One region of the Dinoroseobacter shibae DFL 12 genome, then DNA from elsewhere that is predicted to be linked to it. Evidence: riboswitches for the same ligand, from Rfam matches in the RefSeq annotation. Region 1 holds a riboswitch; the other holds the start of a gene.
What was found. A riboswitch is a leader RNA that binds a small molecule or an ion and turns the genes downstream of it on or off. The one in region 1 is predicted to bind cobalamin.

Region 2: it holds a riboswitch for cobalamin, as region 1 does, so the genes downstream of both, DSHI_RS02830 (DUF1636 family protein) here and DSHI_RS00805 (CbtB domain-containing protein) in region 1, are expected to answer to the same signal.

The regions. Positions count from the first base shown of each region.
Region 1 is NC_009952.1:162,119-166,435, reverse strand. It holds gene smc (chromosome segregation protein SMC) at 1-1,973, opposite strand, end outside; cobalamin riboswitch at 2,162-2,383, shown strand; gene DSHI_RS00805 (CbtB domain-containing protein) at 2,367-2,603, shown strand; gene DSHI_RS00800 (CbtA family protein) at 2,625-3,308, shown strand; gene cobW (cobalamin biosynthesis protein CobW) at 3,310-4,317, shown strand, end outside.
Region 2 is NC_009952.1:544,263-548,579, forward strand. It holds gene DSHI_RS02815 (hypothetical protein) at 1-183, shown strand, start outside; gene rnk (nucleoside diphosphate kinase regulator) at 234-665, shown strand; gene DSHI_RS02825 (D-amino acid dehydrogenase) at 792-2,051, shown strand; cobalamin riboswitch at 2,159-2,375, shown strand; gene DSHI_RS02830 (DUF1636 family protein) at 2,498-2,905, shown strand; gene DSHI_RS02835 (ABC transporter ATP-binding protein) at 2,902-3,675, shown strand; gene DSHI_RS02840 (ABC transporter substrate-binding protein) at 3,691-4,317, shown strand, end outside.

The DNA of each region.
Region 1 (4,317 bases):
GTTGCGCGCGCAGTGGCCGCCTTGGCCTCCGCGGCCTCGAGATCGGCCTTCAGTGCTGCCAGCCGGTTGATCTGCTGCAACCGCGCCGCGGCGGCGGAGGGCGCATCCTCCGCCCGCGCCGCCAGCCCGTCCCAGCGCCACAGATCGCCCTCGCGGGACACCAGACGCTGCCCCGGCTTCAACGCCGGTTGCAGCCGCGCGCCCTCGGCCCGGTCCACCAGACCGACCTGCGCCATCCGCCGCGCCAGCACAGCGGGCACCTCTACATGGGCCGACAAGGGCGCCGCGCCATCGGGCAGCTTCTGGGCCGCGTCATAGCCCGGCAGCAAGTGCCAGCCGGAGCGGTCGCCCTCGACCTCCGGCGCCTTCAGGTCATCGGCCAGGGCCGCGCCCAGCGCCGCCTCGTACCCGGGTGCCGCCGTCACGGCATCGAGCACCTGGCCCCCCTCGGCCCGCGCCCGGTCCACCAGCTTCTCCAGCGCGCCGACCTCGGCCCGGAGCGCGGTCGCCTCGCCCTCGGCCTCGGAACGGGCAGCGCGGGCCTCCGCCTCCGCCCCCTGCACCTCGGAGCGCTCCGCCTCTGCCGCGGCCAGCGCCGCCTCGGCGGCTTCGGTTTCGCCCTGGGCGGCCTGCTGATCGCGTTCCGCAGCCACAAACCGCGTCTCCGCATCGCACAGACCCGCCTGCGCCTCGGACAGGGCCGCCTCGGCGCGGCCCACCTGCTCCTGCGCGCGGGTCTCGGCCCGGCCCGCCTCCTGCAGCAGCCGCTGGGTCGACTGGTGCCGCGCGGCAAGCCGGGCGACATCCTCGGTCATCTCCGACTGGGTCGTCTCCCGGTCGGTCAGAACCTCGCTCGCCGCCTGCGCGGCCTCTGCCGCCGCCGCGAGCTTCTCGTCATGTCCGACCGACGCCTTGGCGATCTGCGCCTGCTCCCAGTCCAGCTTGGCGATGGTCTCGCCCGCGTCCCGGTTCAACTCCTCTTCCCGGGCGATATCGGCCTCAAGCGTCGCGATCCGTCCGGTCAGGGTCTCGATCGCCTCCCGCGCCCGGGTTTCCTGATCGGCCAGAGTGTCCCGCTGCACATGGAGCCGCTGAACCACTGCGCCGGCAATCGCTTCTTCCTCGCGCAGGGGCGGCAGGGCTTCGTCCGCGGCCACACGGGCCTTCGCGGCCTGACGTGCCGCGGTCTCGGCCGCGGCGGCCTCGGTCGTGCGCGCGGTCAGCTCGCCCACGGCCACGAGCCGCGTCTCATCCGCCTCTCGCCAGCGCCGATAGAGCAAGAGCCCCTCCGCCCGGCGCAGCTGCGCCCCGATCTCGCGATACCGCGCCGCCTGCTTGGCCTGCCGCGCCAGGGTTGCAAGCTGTGCCGCCAGCGCCTCCAGCACATCGTCGACCCGGTCGAGATTGGTCTCGGCCCCGCGCAGCTTCAGCTCCGCCTCGTGCCGCCGCTGATAGAGGCCGGAAATGCCCGCCGCCTCTTCGAGGATGCGCCGACGGGCCTTGGGCTTGGCGTTGATCAACTCGGAGATCTGCCCCTGCCGCACCAGCGCGGGCGAATGCGCGCCCGTCGAGGCATCGGCAAACAGCATCTGCACATCCCGCGCCCGCACATCCTTGCCGTTGGTCTTGTAGGCCGAGCCCACATCCCGGGTGATCCGGCGGATGATCTCCAACTGGTCGGTATCGTTGAACCCCGCAGGCGCGCGCCGGTCCGAGTTGTCGAGGATCAGCGCGACCTCGGCAAAGTTGCGCGCCGGGCGGCTCGCGGCCCCGGCGAAGATCACGTCCTCCATGCCGCCGCCGCGCATGGCCGTGGGGCGATTTTCCCCCATCACCCAGCGCAAGGCTTCCAGCAGGTTGGACTTGCCGCAGCCGTTCGGTCCGACCACCCCGGTAAGCCCATCCCCGATGATCAGATCGGTCGGGTCGACGAAGCTCTTGAAGCCATTGAGGCGCAGACGGGTGAACCGCATCGGGGGTCTCCGGGCATGATTCTTCGATCTCCAAGGGTCACGACCAGGGGCCATCGAGTCAATCCCGCCACTGCATATCGTCGTGGATAACTTGAAATCCGCGATATATTGCGCAGGCCGCTAAATGAGGCAGGCTTGAATTGCTGCACCTGCGACCAATGAAGACTTGACGCCTCCGGTGTCACGGGCGCAGAACAGTCAGGCATGGTTCCCCGTGCCCGCGCCAAGCGCCCGGGGGATCAAATGGGAATGTGGAACGGTCCGATCCAAACCGGAGGACCAAAGCCTCAGCCGCCCCCGCGACTGTATGCGGAGAGGGAGATCGACATGCCACTGGGGCCCGCCCCGGGAAGGCCGATCCACCCCGATGACCCGCGAGCCAGGAGACCAGCCATGCGCGACACCCTTAGCCGCCCGTCGGGTGTGACGGGCATGGAGAGAGACGACATGACGACCCAAACCACGACCCAGACCGCCGCAATCGCGCGCGCCGCAACCTCGACCACCGGCATCGTTGCCGCGATGGCCGCGGGCCTGCTGCTGCTGTTTCTGTCGGGCTACGCGCAAGCCACGATCCTGCATGACGCGGCCCACGACCAGCGCCACGCCATGGCCTTTCCCTGCCACTGAGCAGCGCCTGACAACATGTCCATGAAATTGCTGACCAGCGCTGTGTTCGCTGGGCTTGCAGCGGGGTTGATTGCCGCCCTCCTGCAATTTTCGTTCGTGACCTCGTCTCTTCTGGAGGGCGAGCTCTACGAGGCCGGGGAGAAGGTCCATTTCGCCGTGGACGGCACGCCACAGTCGCCGCGCGGCGGGGCCGAGGTCGACCTGGCGGCCGAGCCGGTGCGCTACGGCCTGACCGTGGCGTTCAACATCGTGACCTACACCGGCTTCGGGCTGCTGCTGGTGGCGCTGATGGCGTTGGCCGAAACGAAGAAGCTGACCAAGATCACCCCGCGCCAGGGCCTGATCTGGGGTCTTGCGGGCTTCGTCGCGATCCAGCTTGCCCCGGCCATGGGTCAACCCCCGGTCCTGCCCGGCTCCGTCGGCGCCGAGATCGGGCCGCGCCAGGCCTGGTGGCTGGCGACCCTGCTCAGCGCGGGTCTGGCGATGTGGCTTCTGGCCTTCGGGCGCGGTCTCTGGCCCTGGCTGGCGATCCCGCTCCTGCTTGTGCCGCAGATCATCGGCGCTCCGGTGCTCGACACCTATTTCGGCGTCACCCCGGCCGAACTTGCGGCAAGCTTTGCGGCCATGTCGCTGGGCTATTCCGCCGCCGGCTGGGCCGCCCTCGGCTTCTTCGCCGCCTATTTCTACTCCCGACAGGAGGCTTGAGATGCCCGCAAAGATCCCCGCCACGGTCGTCACCGGCTTTCTCGGCGCCGGCAAGACCACCCTGATCCGCCACATGCTCGCCAATGCGAACGGCAAGCGGATCGCCCTGATCATCAACGAGTTCGGCGATCTCGGGGTCGATGGCGACATCCTCAAGGGCTGCGGGGACGAAACCTGCAGCGAGGATGACATCATGGAACTCAGCAATGGCTGCATCTGCTGCACCGTGGCCGACGACTTCATTCCGACCATGGAAAAGCTGCTCGCCCGCGAGACCCCGCCCGATCATATCGTGATCGAAACCTCCGGTCTCGCCCTACCGCAGCCCCTGGTGCGAGCCTTCAACTGGCCCGGGATCTCGACCAAGGTGACCGTGGACGGGGTCGTCACCGTGGTCGATGGCAAGGCCGTGACCGAGGGCCGCTTTGCACATTCCGTGGCCGCCGTGGACGCCCAGCGCAAGCTGGACGAGAACCTCGACCACGAGACACCCCTGTCGGAGCTGTTCGAGGATCAGGTCGCCTGCGCCGACATGCTGGTGGTCAACAAGACCGACCTGCTGACCCCGGCCGAGGCCGAGGCGCTGACCGAGCGGCTGAAATCCGAGGCCCGCGGCGGGGTTCAGGTGGTCCGCGCCACCCATGGCGCGCTGCCGGTGGATGTGTTGCTGGGCCAGGGCATCGGGGCGGAGCACGATCTGGAGGCCCGCAGCGAGGTCCACCATCACCACCACCATGATCACGACGATCACGACGACGATCACCATGACGACCACCCCCACCATGACCACGACCACGACGCCTTCACGTCCTTCGTCGTCACCCTGCCGGAAATCACCGAGCCGGACGCCTTCGCGGCCCATGTCGCGCGCGTGATCGCCGATCACGACATCCTCCGGTTGAAGGGGTTCGCGGCCGTGGCGGGCAAACCCATGCGCCTGACCCTGCAAGCGGTCGGGCCGCGGATAGAGACCTATTTCGACCGCCCCCTCGGCGCGGACGAGACGCGC
Region 2 (4,317 bases), 380 kb from region 1:
GACCCCCTAAGGGGGCAACTGGTCCACCGCGTGCGCAAGGGGCCAACGAGTGCTCTCATTCCGGTAGCGTCGCTCTTGGGCGCTACATTGATCGGTATGCAGGTGGGGCAGCGTGCCCCTCTGCTCTTCGGGAATGGTCGCATTGGCAGACTTGCCGTGATCGCAGTTGACCACGCGACCTGACCTCAACCCCGACTCCACATTCCACAGTTAAACAAGAAGGACATTTTCAGATGTCTACATCACTTCAAGCTACGAAAAAGCAGACCAAACGTTCTCCGAAAATTGTCATCAATGCGGATGATCTCGAGCATCTCGAGGGGCTGGCGGACGGCATGATGCGGCGTCAGCCCGCACTTGCGGACCGTTTGTTCGACGAAATCGCGCGCGCGCGTATCGTGGCACCCTCCAAGATGCCGAAAAATGTCGTGAGTATGGGGAGTAGGGTGACCTATCGCGATGAGGCGACCGGACAGGAAAAGTCCGTGACCCTCGTTTATCCCGAAGAGGCCGATATTGCCCGGCTCCGGGTGTCCGTGACGACGCCGATCGGTGTCGCCCTGCTGGGCTTGGCGGAAGGCGCCAGTTTCCACTGGGAGACAAGGGGAAACCAGCGACGGATGCTGACCATCATTCAGGTGGAACAACCCGCAGCGACCCGGTGACGCCGCGCATCGCGATTTCCCCGGTTTGACCGGCGCCCTTCCTGTAAGGTGGCGCTCATCAGCAAGAGAATTAACGGCAGGTTGGGTCTCGATCGTGACAAACCTGATCAAGGAAAGTGGCTTGTCATGAAAGTCGTTATCATGGGCGCGGGCGTCATCGGCGTCACCACCGCATATTACCTGGCCAAGCAAGGCGTAAAGGTCGTGGTCATTGACCGTCAGACCGGTCCGGGCCTGGAGACGAGTTACGCCAACGCGGGGCAGTTGAGCTACGGGATGAGCTCGCCTTGGGCGGCGCCGGGTATTCCGCTCAAGGCGGTCAAATGGATGTTCATGAAACGTCGTCCGTTGTTCATCATGCCGCTCCTGAGCCCGACCATGTGGAAATGGTGTCTGCAGATGCTGCGCAACTGCAACGCCGAAAGCTACGCGATCAACAAGGGGCGCATGGTGCGTGTGTCCAGTTATTCGCGCGATGTCATGCCGGATCTGATCGCCGACACCGGTATCGAATACGACGGACGCCAGATGGGCACGCTGCAACTTTTCCGCACCGCCAAACAGATGAAAGCATCCAAGGCCGATCAAGCGGTCTTGGCCGAGTACGGCTCGCCATACGAGGTGCTCGGGCGCGATGCCTGTATAGAAGTAGAACCGGCCTTGGCGGAAGTCCGCGGAAAATTCGTCGGCGGATTACGCCTGACTTCGGACCGCACCGGCGATTGCCGCATGTTCACGATTGCCTTGACCGACAAGTGCATCGAAATGGGCGTTGAGTTCCAGTACGGCCAAACCATCAAGGCCATCGCCGTCGAGAATGGCAAGATCTCGGGTGTGGACACGGAAATTGCCGGGCGTATTTCCGGGGACGCCTATGTGTGTGCCATGGGCAGTTACGCCGTGAACGTTCTGAACCCCATCGGGATCAGGCTGCCGGTCTATCCGGTCAAGGGCTATTCCGTCACGCTCCCCGTCACGAACGACGCGTTCGCCCCGCAATCGACGATCATGGACGAGACGCACAAGGTCGCGATCACCCGCTTGGGCGATCGTATCCGCGTGGCGGGGCAAGCCGAGATCGTGGGCTATTCCAATCGCCTGGGCCCGCATGCCACCGACACGGTACGGCATGTGATTGGCGATCTGTTTCCCAAGGGCGGCGATCTCTCTCGTGCCGAAGGTTGGACGGGTTTGCGCCCGATGACGCCCGATGGCACGCCGGTTCTCGGCCCGACGCGTTACGAAAACCTGTTCCTGAACACCGGGCATGGGACGCTGGGCTGGACCATGGCTTGTGGCTCGGGCCGGGCCGTTGCCGATGTGGTCATGGGAAAACCGCCTGAAATCTCGATGGAGGGGCTGACAGCGGCGCGCTACGCGCGGTGATCAGTCAAACACAACGAAGCTCTAGGGAACGCATCGAACCTGTCGCTGGCTTGTGTTGGCCAACTGGGTCCTGATCCGCGCTTGTTCTTGACCAGGATTGGTATTCAAGCGATGCTCTGATCGATGGTTCCCGAAACCCGCGAGGGTGAAGGGATGAAAAGGGAACACGGTGAGGCGTAGCCATCAGGCACCAAACCCGTGACTGCCCCCGCAACTGTGAGCGGTGAGCGACCCCGTGGACACCACTGGACCGATGCGGTCCGGGAAGGTTCGGGGAAGCCGTGACCCGCGAGTCAGGAGACCTGCCATCGATGGTGCGCTTTCGGCGCCAAATGCAACTCGACCAGGCGGGGTGTCTGGGCAGGAGGTCATGATGTTTCATACGGGCGCGTTCCGCTCCGGTTTGCATGTCCGATGTCCGCTCTCGCGTATTCGCGGAGGGCGACATGGACGCAACCGGATATCATTCCCACAGGATCACGATCTGCACGTCGTGCCGACACAAGGGCCGCGACTGCCGCCCTGGCCTTGAGCTGATCGACCGCTTGCGCGCGGCGCTCAAAGCGGCCGGAGGTCTCCTGTCGAACGATTTTGAGATTTCGGGTGTGGCCTGTATGGCCGGCTGCGATAGACCCTGCACTGTCGCTTACCACGCATCCGCCAAGGCGACGTACCTGTTCGGTGACATCGAGCCGGGGCAGGACATCGAAGATCTCGTTGCCTTCGCACGGCAGTATCGCGACCTGGACGACGGTTGGTGCTCCTCGACCACGCGGCCGGGCAAGCTGCAGCGCACGACATTGGCCCGCGTGCCGGCTGCACTGATCGTCGCCGAGGCGGGGCCGGTCCAGTGACGGCCGCCGCTCTGCTGGTCGAGGATCTGAGCTGGGCTCCGAAGCGTGGCGCGTCCGTCCTGCACCCGACCTCCTTCGCGCTGGCCCCTGGCCGTATACTCGGCGTCGTCGGAGCGAACGGCGCGGGCAAGTCCACACTGCTGCGTTTGCTCTATCGCTATCTCCGCCCTGCCGGCGGAAGAGTGCTGCTGGACGGAGTGGACATCTGGTCGATCTCAGCCCGCGAGGTGGCCCGCTCGATCGCTGTAGTATTGCAGGAGCAGCCCACCGACTTCGCGTTGACCGTGCGCGAGATCGTGGCCCTTGGCCGAACACCACATCGCAGTGGCCTGGCCTCGGCTGGGGACAGCGATGCCCGGATCGTGCGCGCCGCCCTCGCCAGGCTGGACCTTGCGGCCTTTGCCGATCGCATGTTCGGAACACTGTCGGGCGGGGAACGTCAGCGTGTCATGGTCGCGCGCGCACTGGCGCAGGAGCCACGGCTGCTTGTTCTGGACGAACCGACCAATCACCTCGATATCCGCCATCAACTGGAAGTGTTGGACCTGATCGGCACCCTGGGTCCGACCATCGTCACCTCGCTCCATGACATCAATCTGGCCGCGACCCACACAGATGAGGTGTTGGTTCTCTCGGACGGCCAGGCTCTGGCTTGCGGCCCGCCGGGCGAGGTGTTGAGCGAAGATCTGATCGCGCGCGCCTTCGGTGTCCGCGTCTCGCGCCAGACCCTTGCGCCCAGCGGCGACCCTCACCTGACGTTCCATCTCTAATCCCAAGGATCCAACATGCGACCCCTGCTTTCCCTCGCCCTTCTCGCGTTTGCCGGCCCGGCTTTTGCGCATCCTGTCACCGTCCAGAGCTGCGATCGCGAGGTTACGTTCGACGCCCCTCCCAAGGCGGCCGTGTCCAATGATGTCAATCTGACCGAAATGATGCTCGTGCTTGGGCTGACAGAGCGAATGGTCGGCTTCACCGGCATCAATGGTTGGAACAAGCTCGACGAAGCCATGCGCGCGGATGTTGGGGAGTTGCCGGAACTTTCCGAGAAATACCCATCCAAGGAAGTCCTCATCGGCGCGGGTGCGGATTTCTACTTCGCGGGCTGGAACTACGGCATGCGGGTCGGCGGCGAGGTGACGCCTGACACACTCGCGCCCTTTGGCATCCAGGTTTACGAGCTGACCGAAAGCTGCACCCATATCATGGACAAGCCCCCCGCGCGGATGGATGACATGTACGCCGATCTCCTGAACCTCGGACGTATCTTCGGCGTCGCGGAACGCGCCGAGGCGCTGGTGGCGGGCTACCGCGCGGAACTCGATGCGATCCTTGCCGAAATGACACCTCTGGAGAACGCCCCCCGCGTTTTCGTTTATGACAGTGGCGAGGACATGCCCTTCACTGCCGGCCGC